DNA from 2 places in the Micromonospora sp. NRRL B-16802 genome. Region 1 is predicted to be linked to the other one. Evidence: riboswitches for the same ligand, from Rfam matches in the RefSeq annotation. Region 1 holds a riboswitch; the other holds the start of a gene.
What was found. A riboswitch is a leader RNA that binds a small molecule or an ion and turns the genes downstream of it on or off. The one in region 1 is predicted to bind cyclic di-AMP.
Positions count from the first base shown of each region.

Region 2: another riboswitch for cyclic di-AMP. It lies ahead of ADK66_RS05085 (C39 family peptidase); the one in region 1 lies ahead of ADK66_RS07370 (hypothetical protein).

Region 1 covers NZ_LGEB01000048.1:1,208-6,844, forward strand. Annotated here, with positions in the region: gene ADK66_RS31350 (hypothetical protein) at 1-75, opposite strand, end outside; gene ADK66_RS07350 (STAS domain-containing protein) at 507-869, shown strand; gene surE (5'/3'-nucleotidase SurE) at 894-1,721, opposite strand; gene ADK66_RS07360 (1-phosphofructokinase family hexose kinase) at 1,718-2,680, opposite strand; gene ADK66_RS07365 (SRPBCC family protein) at 2,868-3,335, shown strand; gene ADK66_RS07370 (hypothetical protein) at 3,452-4,468, opposite strand; cyclic di-AMP (ydaO/yuaA leader) riboswitch at 4,522-4,653, opposite strand; gene ADK66_RS07375 (cation diffusion facilitator family transporter) at 4,795-5,637, opposite strand, start outside.
Region 2 covers NZ_LGEB01000024.1:59,737-65,373, reverse strand. Annotated here, with positions in the region: gene ADK66_RS05100 (acyltransferase) at 1-680, shown strand, start outside; gene ADK66_RS05095 (hypothetical protein) at 775-1,218, shown strand; gene ADK66_RS05090 (hypothetical protein) at 1,368-2,150, shown strand; cyclic di-AMP (ydaO/yuaA leader) riboswitch at 2,439-2,580, shown strand; gene ADK66_RS05085 (C39 family peptidase) at 2,825-3,676, shown strand; gene ADK66_RS05080 (alpha/beta fold hydrolase) at 3,813-4,559, shown strand; gene ADK66_RS05075 (CDP-glycerol glycerophosphotransferase family protein) at 4,579-5,637, opposite strand, start outside.

The sequences.
Region 1 (5,637 bases):
ACCGCCGAAACCGCAGGCCAACACGAGGGCAAGCAGCAGGCCGACGCCAGCTATCCCGGCCAGTTTCTTGATCATCGAAGATCCTCTCCGTCACGGTGGGCGTCCCGGGCTGATGCTAGGAGGAAGCGGCAACCTCGGACGGGTGATTCGAGCCGGCATCGGGTTGCCGGATGGAATCACGCCCATCGAGCTCTGCATCCCGGGAGGCGCGACACGCCGGGCTCAGTCGGGCCGAGACGCGGGGCGGGCCGATTGTGGGGCGTGTCGGGTCCGGGCCGCTACCCTTGTCGGCGGCGCGTCGGTTCCGACCGATTGCCGACTGAGCAGATAACGAAAAGTATTGAGTGATCAGATACCGAAATGAAGGGATATGGGCCACTTTGGGTGGCCGGATCCGTGAATTGCTCATCCTGAGGGGTGGCGACCGAGGCCGTCGGAGGAATACTCTCGGTCGCGGCCCGCGTACTGATGAGGCGCCCGGGGGACGGGCGGGTGGAGGTGCTCGCGTGAGCCTGTCGATCGTGCAGTCAGTTCTGTCCGGTGGTGTTGTGGAGATCTCCCCGCGTGGCGAGATCGACGTCGACACCGCGTACGAGGTGCGGGAAGCGATCGCGGAGGTGCTGGCCAAGGGCCGCCCGCTGCGCATCGAGCTCAACATGAGGCTTGTCACCTTCATCGACTCCGTCGGCATCAGCGCCATGGTCGCCGGCTTTCAGACCGCCGAGGTCAGCGGCGTCAAGCTCGTCGTCACCGAGCCCAGCCGGTTCGTGCACCGGCAGCTCTGGGTGACGGGCCTGCTCGGCCTCTTCGGTGCTCCCGAGCCCTACTTCGCCGGCGCTGCCACCCCCGAGGTGCTCCCCGGCGCCTGAGACGTCGACACCTTGCTCGGCCCGTCAGGGCTCCTGGTCGAGACCGCTCAGGTCCACGTCGGCCACCTCGGTGACCGCCCGGATGGCCGTCACCGACGCGTACCCGCCGGCCAGCAACGCGACGTCCGTGCCGGGCTGCGCGGCCTGGCCCGGCTCCTCCAACGAGGTACGCACGAAGCCGTGCCCCGACTCGGCAACAGTCATCTGCACCTGGCCGAAGCTGGCCAGCGAACCACGGCGCACCCCGCGCAGCCGCCCGTGCGGCAGGTCGGGGGCGTTGACGTTGAGCACGCTCTCCGGTGGGCCTGCCGTGAGCCGGGGCAGCAGGTCCAGGGCTACCCGGGCGGCGGTGGCCCAGTGCCGCTCGACGTCGCGTACCCGAGCCGCGGCGTCCACCGCCGCGCCACCACTGGCGGCCGTGGCCTCACCGGCGGACAGCACGTCCAGCGACACCGCCATCGCCCGACAGCCGTTCGTGGCGGCGGTGAACGCGGCACCGACAGTGCCCGAGTGCAGCACGGCGCGGCCGGCGTTCGCGCCCCTGTTGATGCCGGACAGCACCACCGACGGCGGCGGCCCGAACGCGCCGTGCAGCGCGATGAGCGTGATGAAGCCGGGCGAGCCACCCACCCCGTACGCGGGCACACCCGGCAGGTCCGCCAACGGATGATCGTGCACCACGACCCGGCCGTCCCGTTCCACAGCGCTCATCGCGGCGCTGGTGCCGCTTGCCTCTTCCAGCGGTGCCGCGACCACGACGTCCAGTCCCCGCTGCGCCGCCGCCCACGCCAGCGCCTGGATGCCCGGCGCGGCGATCCCGTCGTCGTTGGTGACCAACACCCGCAGGCTCATCTGTCGACCACCCGGTCGGCCAGCTCGTCGGGGGTGGTCCGCTCCTGCGGCCGGCTGTCCGCCGGTGCCAGCTGGACGCGCTCCACCAGCCCGGTGATGGAGTCCAACCGGCCGGTGCCCAGGCCGTGCCGGGTGACGTTCAGTGCCCCGGCGGCGGCGCCGGTACGGATGGCGGTGCGGATGTCCCCACCGCGGGCGATCACGGCGGCCACCCCGGCGGTCATCGAGTCGCCAGCGCCACGCGGGTCGGCGGCCTCCAGCCGAGGCATCTGCACCTCGAAGAGTTCCCCGTCGATGAGCGTCAACGCCGGCTGGTCGGCCCGGCTCACCACCACCGTCTCCGCGCCGGCCGCGTGCAGTTCGTACATCGCCCGGGTCAGCTCCGCTGTCTCGTCGTTGCGGGCGCGCCCGTCGCGGATCAGCTCCTCGTGGCTAACCTTGAGGAAGAACACCCCGCTCTCCAGCGCCGCACCGAGGTGGTCCCCGGAGAGGTCGACCACCACCCGGCTGCCGTTGGCGCCGAGGTCGGCGGCGAAGCGCCGGTACACGTCGGCCGGGACGAGCCACGGCTCGTTCGGCCCGCTCAGGATGCTCACCTCGGCGCGGAGGCCCTCGCCGAGCGCCAGGTTGTAGAGCTCGTCGAGTTCGTGCCGGCTCAGCGGATGCCCCGGCACGTCGACGATCTCCTGCCGGGAGCCGTCCCGACGGTCGTGCACGTAGCCGCCGCTGCCGGAGTCCCGGACCACCACCTTGAGGTCGACGCCCTCGCTGACCAGCAGTGGTTCCAGCACCTGGCCGATCTCGCCGCCGAGCGCGGCGCACAGCACCACCTCGACACCGAGCGACAGGACCATGCGGGCCTGCCAGACGCCCTGACCGCCGGGGTGCAGATGCAGCTCGGGGTGGTCGTTCGGCTGATCCACAGTTACCGTCAGCTGCGGCGTGGGCGCGAAGACCATCACGTGCCCGCTCACCGGTCATCCCCGTTCATGCGTCCACCCTTCGTCACGACCGGTGATACCCCAACAGCCGACGGTAGTGATAACGCGCCGCCAATGCCCGGGCAACGGCCGGTGTCCGTCCGGGCGTTGCCAGCCCCACCTGTGTACGGGACGATCGTGCGACCCATCGACGGCGGGAGACGGCGTGCTCAGCAGCGACACGTTCAGCTACACCGTGCAGGCCCGCTGTTCGCTCGCCGACGCGGCGGCCCTGCTTGGCGACCTGAGCCGCCAGGGCGAGCTGCATCCACTCATCGTCCGGGTGCGGCGAGTTCCGCCCCGGGACGGAGCCGTGGCCAGCTACACCATCAACGACCGGCTGGTCGCCGGCCCGGTGCGCTTCCGAACCACCTATCACGCGGACGTGCTGACCCTCGACGACGACGAGATCGTCACCGTCGCACGCCAGTGGCCGGCCACCACCGTGCGTAACCACACACGTCTACGCGCCGAGCCCGACGGCCTGGTCCGGATCGACGTCGAGATCACCCTGCGGGCACCGAAACCCCTTTTCCGGTACGCCTTCAGCCAGGCCCGCGTCGCCCACCTGGCCCTGGCGGCCCGGCTGGGAGCGGCCCTCGACCGCAGCGACAACCCCCCACCGTCGACCTGACCCAGCCCGCCCCGCTGGCCCTCCGCGCTGCGCGGCGCGAACAGGACGGGCTGCGCCCGCTGACGCACACCGGCCGACGCCCCCCGTGGGGGAGGCGCCGGCCGGGTCGGGGTCGATCAGTACACGGACAGGTGTACGTGGTTCGTGTGGTCGCTGGACGGGTCGCCGTTCGCCCCGCTGTACGACTTCCACCCGCTGCTGGGCAGCCAGATCTGCCTGTACCAGATCACGTACAGCACGGCGAGCCGGTCGGCGTTGCGGATGAAGTACGCGGCGAGGTTGTTGCCGTACGTCTTGTCGCCGCCGGTGGCGTCCCCACCGAAGCCGTTCTTCTGCGCGGCGAAGTCGCAGGCGCGACCCTTCGGGTGCTCGCCGGAGCCGCCGGAGCGGTGGCAGGAGACGTACCTGGTGAAGCCTGCGGCCTTGGCCTGGTTGAGGGCGTGCAGGGTGCGTGGGGTGATGCAGCCGTTGGCCGGGGTGGGGTCGTTGACGCTGCACGACTCGGACGGCCAGGAGCCGTCGGAGTTGCGCGGCGCGGGCTTGGCGTTGGCGGTGGAGGTGCCCCGGTTGGAGCCGGAGTCGGAGGCGGTGGACTGCTGCCTGGTGTTGGCAACGGTCAGGGCGCGTTCGGCCTGCTCCTTGCGCTTGGCCATCACCTCGACCTGCTTGCGCTGCTCGCGGATCTCGCCGTCGAGGGCGACGCGGGTGCGGTTGGCCTCGTCCTTCGTGGCGATCAGGTCGCGCAGCACCCGGTCCTCGTTGGCGGCGACCACGTCCAGCGCGGCGGCGCGGTCCATGAAGCCTTCGGGGGTGTTGGTGTTGAGCAGCGCCGAGACGGTGCTGAGCCGGCCGGTGCGGTACGCGACGCCGGCGATCTCTCCGACCTTGCCGCTGCGCTCGTTCATCTCGGCTTCGGTGGTCTTGAGCTTGGCGGCGAGTTGCTGCTGCCGCTGGACCGAGGTGTCCAGGGCGCGCTTCGCGTCCAGGTAGCCCTTGCTGGCCGCGTCCAGTGCGGCGCGCAGGGCCGGGGTGCCGCCCTCTTCGTCGTTGTCGGGTGCCGCGGCCCGCTGGGTGGCCGGGGGAGCGGCCGAGGCGGCGCCGGCGGGGATGGCGACGCCGAGGGTGAACATCATGACGATCAGCGCCGCCAATCGGGCGGCGGGGGGTCGTGCTCGTGCCACTGCGCATGTCCTTCCGTCAGCCGCCGACCGGGTTAGCTGACGGGTTCGGGACGGAAGATCCCTACCGCTGACGCGGATGCACCCCAGGAACATGGTTCCCCGGTTCGCCCTCTCGGGTGATTAGGCGGCGGCCGCCACCGGCACCGGGAGGGCGCCGCCGGGTGGTGGCCGGGAGCCAGCCTACCGGTGCTCATGGGGCTGGTGCAGCCATTGTGACTGACGGTGTGCACGGCGCTACCCAAAAAGCCGACAAAAGGGATTAAGGGCGGAATCTCGCCCTACCAGGTGACGGCACCGCAGGCCCCCGGGGCCGCGCCGGGCTCGATCTGGAGCGTGGCGTGTTCGATCCGGAACTCCTCCTGCAGGGCGGTGCGTGCCGCGGTGAGCACGGTGCCGACCTCCGCGTCGGGTGCCATTGTCAGGTGTGCGGAGGCCACGTCCATGCCCGAGGTGAGCGTCCAGACGTGCAGGTCGTGCACCTCGACCACGCCGGGTACGGCGGCGAGCCGGTCGTGCACGGCGGTGACCTGGAGGTGTTCCGGGGCGGCCTGCACGAGGATGCGGACCGCGGCGCGGCCGAGCCGCCAGGTGCGCGGCAGGATGAACACGCCGATGGCGACCGCGACCAGCGGGTCGGCCCACCACCAGTCGGTGACCGCGATGAGCAGCGCCGCGCCGATCACGCCGAGCGAGCCGAGCAGGTCGCCGAGCACCTCCAGGTAGGCGCCCTGGAGGTTGATGCTGTCCCGGGCGCCGGCGCGGAGCAGGGCGAACGCGACCACATTGGCGAGCAGGCCGAGCACGGCGACCACGAGCATCGGGCCGACCACCACCTCGTGCGGGTCGCCGAACCGGCCGATCGCCTCGATCAACACGTAGATCGCCACGCCGGAGAGTAGGACGGCGTTGGCAAGGGCGGCCAGCACCTCGAGGCGGTAGAGCCCGAAGGTGCGCTGTGGGTCGCGGGCGGCCCGTTGGGTTGCGGTGATCGCGGCCAGGGCCATCCCGATGCCGAGCACGTCGGTGAACATGTGCCCGGCGTCGGAGAGCAGTGCCAGTGAGCCGGTGTGCAGTGCGGCCACCGCCTCGACCACCATCAGGGTGGCGAGCAGGCCGAACGC
Region 2 (5,637 bases), on a different contig from region 1:
GGGCCCGTCCGGCGGTGCTCTGGACGCTGATCGTCGCGCTGCCTCTGCTGATCCTCGCGCTCTGGCCGGCACAGCAGTTGGTGCCGGAGGTCAGCCGGTGGTGGTTCACGCAGATCTTCCCGCCCGTACGGTCGCTGGAGTTCTGGCTTGGTGCGGTGGCGGCCGAGCTGATGCGCCGGGGCCTCTGGCGCGGTCCTGGCCTGACGACGGCCACCGTGATCTTCGTGGCGACCTGGGTGGCCGCCTCGCAGTGGATCCGCGCCGAACTGTGGACCACCCTGCTCGCTGTCGCGTACCTGCTGGTGATCACCGCCGCCGCGGACGCGGACGTGCGGGACCGGCGCTCGCCGTGGCGCTCCCGTCCGCTGGTGTGGCTCGGCGAGGTCTCCTTCGCCTTCTATCTGGTGCACGTGCTGGTGATGACGAGCGTGCTGCGGTGGAGCGGGGACTGGGGGACCGGCTTCCAAGGGTGGCGCGGCCCGGCTGTGGTGCTCGGGTTCCTGGTGGTCAGCCTGATCCTGGCCGGGTTGCTGCACCGCTACGTCGAGACGCCACTGATGCGCCGACTGGCACCGCGCCGCCCGGCCCGCCCGTCGGCCGTCCCTCGGCAACGGACCGCCGACACCGAGGCCGGGGCCGGAAAGCCCGACGACCGATCGACGTACGCCGACTCGCGCTGACGGGTCCAACCTGGTCAAACGCGGTCCGGCGCGGCGTGCGTCGACACGCCCGGCGCCCGATGCGCCCGGTCGGCGCCGGCGGTAGCGTGAGACCGTGCTTCCGGTCGCGCTCACCTGTCCTCTGTGGTGGGTGGCGCGCTGGTCGACACGGCTGCTGACCAGCTTCGCCGTCGCCGCGCTCGCGCTCGGCCCAGGCCCGCAGTCGACGGCAGCCGCCGGGGCACCGCCGCCAGCCGCCGGGTCAGCGACTGTCGGCGTCGGGTCGTCCGCGTCGTCGTCCCTCACCGCCGCCCCGGTGCTGCGCCTCGGGCTGCAAACGTCCGTCGCCGCCGAGATGGCCGCGAGGTTCACCGTCGCCGACGTGTCGGCCGCCGACGAGGCGACCACGGTGCGGTCGACCGACCCTGTCCCGCCCAGCGGCGTGGGCGGTGTGCCTGCCGCCACGGCAGAGTCGTTGCCGGCGCGTCCGGCCACCGATCCGTTGCCCCGCGCCGACGAGCCGACCCGGCCGGGCACCCGGGCACCGCCGGGCCGCTGAGCCACACCGCGACACCTGTCGCGATCACCGGGACACCGTCCCGCCGCCGCGCCTGACGACACATCACCTCGCACCGGCCGACCGTGGCCCCCTGGCCCGGACGCTCGTGCGGCTTCCCATCGCAACGCTCTCCCACCGAGGTGCCGACCATGGAGACCGTCGTCTTCTACGAGTTCCTGACCGAGGTGCCGCAGGCCGCCGCCATCTGGTCGGCCCTGCTCCTGCTGACACTGACAGTGCTCGCCGTCCTGGTCGCCCGTCCGGAGCGGGACGGGTCGGCCGCCGAGCGGGACGGGGAGGCCGCCGAGCCGGCGCCCACCGCCCGTGAGGCCGCCGTCGCCGAGGCCGCCGACCTGCGCCGGTACGCCGAGGAGGTGGCCGTCGCCGCGGCCCGCGCGGCGCAGACCGCCCGCCGACGGCGTGCGGCCTGGCTGACTGCTCAGGAGCAGGTGGAGCAGACCTGGGCGCGGTACGACGAGGCGGACGCCGTGGCCCGCCGGTTCGCCGGCGCCGGGGCGCTGCCCACCCCGCGAACCCCGCGCACCCCCGCCGAGTACGCCATCCGGGAGCGCTACCTGCACCGGGCGGCGATGGCCGCGTACTGGCGGGGGGACCTGACCATGCGGCAGCTCGGCGACGTGTTCGGCCACCGGCACGGCTGGGATCCACGACGGCACCCGGTGGAGCAGGAGGTGCTGATCAGCCGGGCGGCCCGGGAGACGCGGCGGGCCGACTACGAGGCTGCCGCCGGACGGGAACGGGCGGCCTGGCGCGACGCCGAGCTGGCGGCGTCTGCGGCGCGCGCCCTGGCCGAGGAGGCGTACGCGGCGGCGGCCCGGTTGCGGCCGACCCGGGTGGCGGCCCGCCGCACCGTCCGTGTCGCGGCTCTGCCGGCGGCGGCGGCGCGGTGGCGCCCGGCGCGGGTGGGGTGAAACGCGCCGATTATTCGGTGAGCCCGGTCACACGCGCGGGAAATCGGGCGGCTGGCGCGTTCGGCCGGATTGTTCCCGCAGATCCGGCGGCATTGTCGACGACGTGTCCGCTTGTCGACCTACGGTGCCTCCGTAACCGCTCGTCCCATCGAGTCACGTCAGCGGCAAGACGCCCGGAAATTGTCGCCCCGTTCAAGGTTTACGCAGGTGAGCGAGGCTTGGCAGGGCTCTGGGCGGCCAGTAGGGTTCGTCCCGTCCGGTGCGGTAATCGATCGCGAATGGCGACGCCGCACCGACCCGCTCAATCGTGATCAACGAACCGGGGACCCACAAGTACGTCCGGGGTGAATCCGCGAGCCACGGCCCGCGGTAGGGCGATCTTCCCGCCCGAATCCGTCAGCTAACCCGGTAGGCGGTGTCGGAAGGAGTTCCATCCCCATGCAGCACCCGCACACCCCTCGGCTATTCCTCCGCCTTCACGGCGTCGCGGTACCCACGCTTGCCCTCCTCGTGGCGGTGAGCTGACCCCCAGGGTCACCGCATTTCCCGCCCGGCCGCGCCGGGCGTTTCCCTGAGCGGTTCCACCATCCGCGGACCACGGTCCGCGCGCTGGCGCGTGCCCGGATACCGGCTGCCCCCGGTGTGCCGCTCTCCCCCTGAACCGTGGAGGACCCGTGAAGCACACCCTGCAGCGTCAGCTGCGTCGCCTCGCCACCGAACGCCCGTACCAGATCGCCGTCGCCTCCGCCGCGGCCCTCGCCATCGCGACCACCACCGGCGCCCTGGTGGCCGGTGCCGACGAAGCCCCCGTCGGCCAGCACACCGCGTCGACAGTCGCCGAGATGCGCAGCGACACCGCCGCCTCCCGCGGCGACGCCCGGGACGCGGACCCCTCGGCCAGCGCCGCCCCGACCAGCGCCAGCCCGAGCAGCGCCGCCCCCTCCGCAAGCGCCGCATCGCCGGCCGCCAAGGCCAGCAGCGACCCGGACCTGACCGCCAAGAAGGCAGCGCCGAAGCCGCCCGCGACAAAGGTGCTCGACTTCCGCTACCAGGCGCAGAACACCTACTACAACTGCGGCCCGGCGGCCGTCCGCAACGCACTCAGCGCCACCGGCATCAACCGCACCCAGGACCAGTTGGGCGCCGAGCTGGGCACCACCGAGATGGGCACCAACTCGGCCCTGGACACCACACGGGTGCTCAACGCCGAGGTGAAGGGCTCCCCGTACCGGACCCGGATGTTCGCCGGCTCGCCCAGCCCGGCCCAGATGGACCGCCTCCAGGCTGACGTCGTCACCGCGATCACCGACGGCCGTGGCGTGGTGGCCAACGTGGCCGGGGACGCCGTCGACACCAACGGCGGCTGGCACTCCTTCGGCGGCGGGCACTACGTCGCGGTGGTCGGCTACAAGGACGACGGCCGTACCGTGCGGATCGCCGACTCGGCGAACGCGGCCTACGGCGAGTACTGGATGACCACGATCAACCTCGCCAACTGGATCGCAACTCGGGGTTACTCCGCCTGACCCTGGCGTGAGGCCCCACCAGACGCCGCGGGCGCCGTCTCCCACGAGGGGCCGGCGCTCGCGGCGTCTTCGTCGACGCCGGGCCAGGGCGGCGACGGCTCTCGTCGCGGGCTGTGAACCGTGGGAGACTGCGGCCGTGCTGGATGAATCGGGTGGTCACGCCGACCGTAGGCCGGTCCTGCTTCTGCTGCACGGCATGGGGGCTACCGGTGACGTCTGGCTGCCCTGGGCGCCACTGCTGGAGCAGCACTGGCCCGGCAGGTGGCTGGCACCCGACCTCGCCGGCCACGGCTGGTCGGCGCCGCTGCCGACGTACTCCTTCGAAGGTTTCGCCAACCGCATCGCCCAGGCCCTGGCGCCCGGCGACCGCATCGTGGTCCTCGGGCACTCGCTGGGTGGGGTCGTCGGCCTGGCGCTGGCCGCCCGCGCCGCCGGAACGCCAGTGGACGCCGTGGTGGGGCTCGGCATCAAGGCCGTCTGGACGCCGGACGAGCTGACCCGCGCCGCCGACGTAGCGGCCCGCCCGGTCAGTTGGTTCGCCAGCCGGTCCGAGGCGGCCCGTCGCTACCTGCGGGTCGCGGGGCTTGCCGGCCTGGTCCCGCCGGACCACCCGATGGTGGACGCCGGCCTGCGCCAGATCGACGGCCGGTGGCGCCTCGCGATGGACACTGGCGCGTTCGCCGTCGGGGAGCCCGATCTCGCCGCGCTCCTGGCCGCGACCGACGTGCCGGTGGTGCTGGCGCGCGGCGAGCACGACACGATGGTCACCGACGCGCAGCTCAAGGAGTACGGGGTGCCGGTCGCCACGCTGCCCGGGCTCGGGCACAACGCGCACGTGGAGGACCCGGCGGCCGTGCTGGCGCTGCTGGACGCCTACCGCTGACGCTCGGCACGCCTCTGGTTCAGGCCAGCGGAGTGAGCTGCGTCGACCGCTCGGTCGAGTGGTCCGTCGACGCCAACTCCCGGCGGGCGGCGGTCAGGAACGCCTCGGCGTACGACTCGGCGGGGAAGTCACCCAGGTAACGCCTGCGGGTCGCCCAGCGCGCCTCGGCCAGCGGGTCGGTGTCGAGCAGGGCGGTCAGCACCTCGTCGGCGTTCGACATGTCCCGGCGCAGCACGTAGCCCGACGCGGCAAGCGGGAAGTTCTCGGTGAACCGTTCGCCCTCGTCGCCCATGTCGGTGACGGCGTACGGCTTGCCGGAGTAGAGGTAGTCCGAGATCACCCCGGACACGTCGGAGATCAGCGCGTCGGAGCGGTTGACGCACTCGGTCAGGCTCAGCTCCCGGGCCGCAGCCCCGACCACGTGCGGTCGCCCGGTGCGGTTCCGGTCGGCGACCAGCAGCTCGGTGAGCCGGCCCAGTTGACGGGCGGATGCCGGGTTCTGCGTCGTGTACGGGTGGGCCCGCAGGATCACCGTCGCGCCGCGTGCCAGCAGCCGCCGCAGCAGCGCCTCGGCTACCGGCAGCGAGCAGTAGTCGGCGTCGGCGTGGTGCCCCGTCCAGGTCGGCGTGTAGAGCACAGTGGGCTGGGCCAGCCCGACGGCCGGCTCCGGGCGTACCTGGATCGACTCGACCTGCGGGCGGCCCACCACGACGAACTTCTCCGCGGGGATCTGTATGCCGGCGCGGGCGTACCTGTCGATCGCCGCCGGACCGGCCACGAAGATCCGGTCGAAGATTCCCGAGACCGGGTTGGCGCTGGGCGCCTTGTCGCTGTCGCCGTGGTGCAGCTGCACGTGGGTGAGCTGGGTGAACCGGATGCAGTGGCTGTTCTTCGCGCCGTGGTTGACGTAGAAGGCGGTGCGCAGGCTCGGCACCAGCGCCTCGTCCATGGTCCGCAGGGTGGGGCAGTAGACCACTGGCGCGCTTGTGGCCGCGGCGATCGGCGCGAGGAACTCCGGCTCGCGCACCATGACCAGGAAGGGGCGGCCGATCCGCTCCAGGTACGGCAGCCACATGGT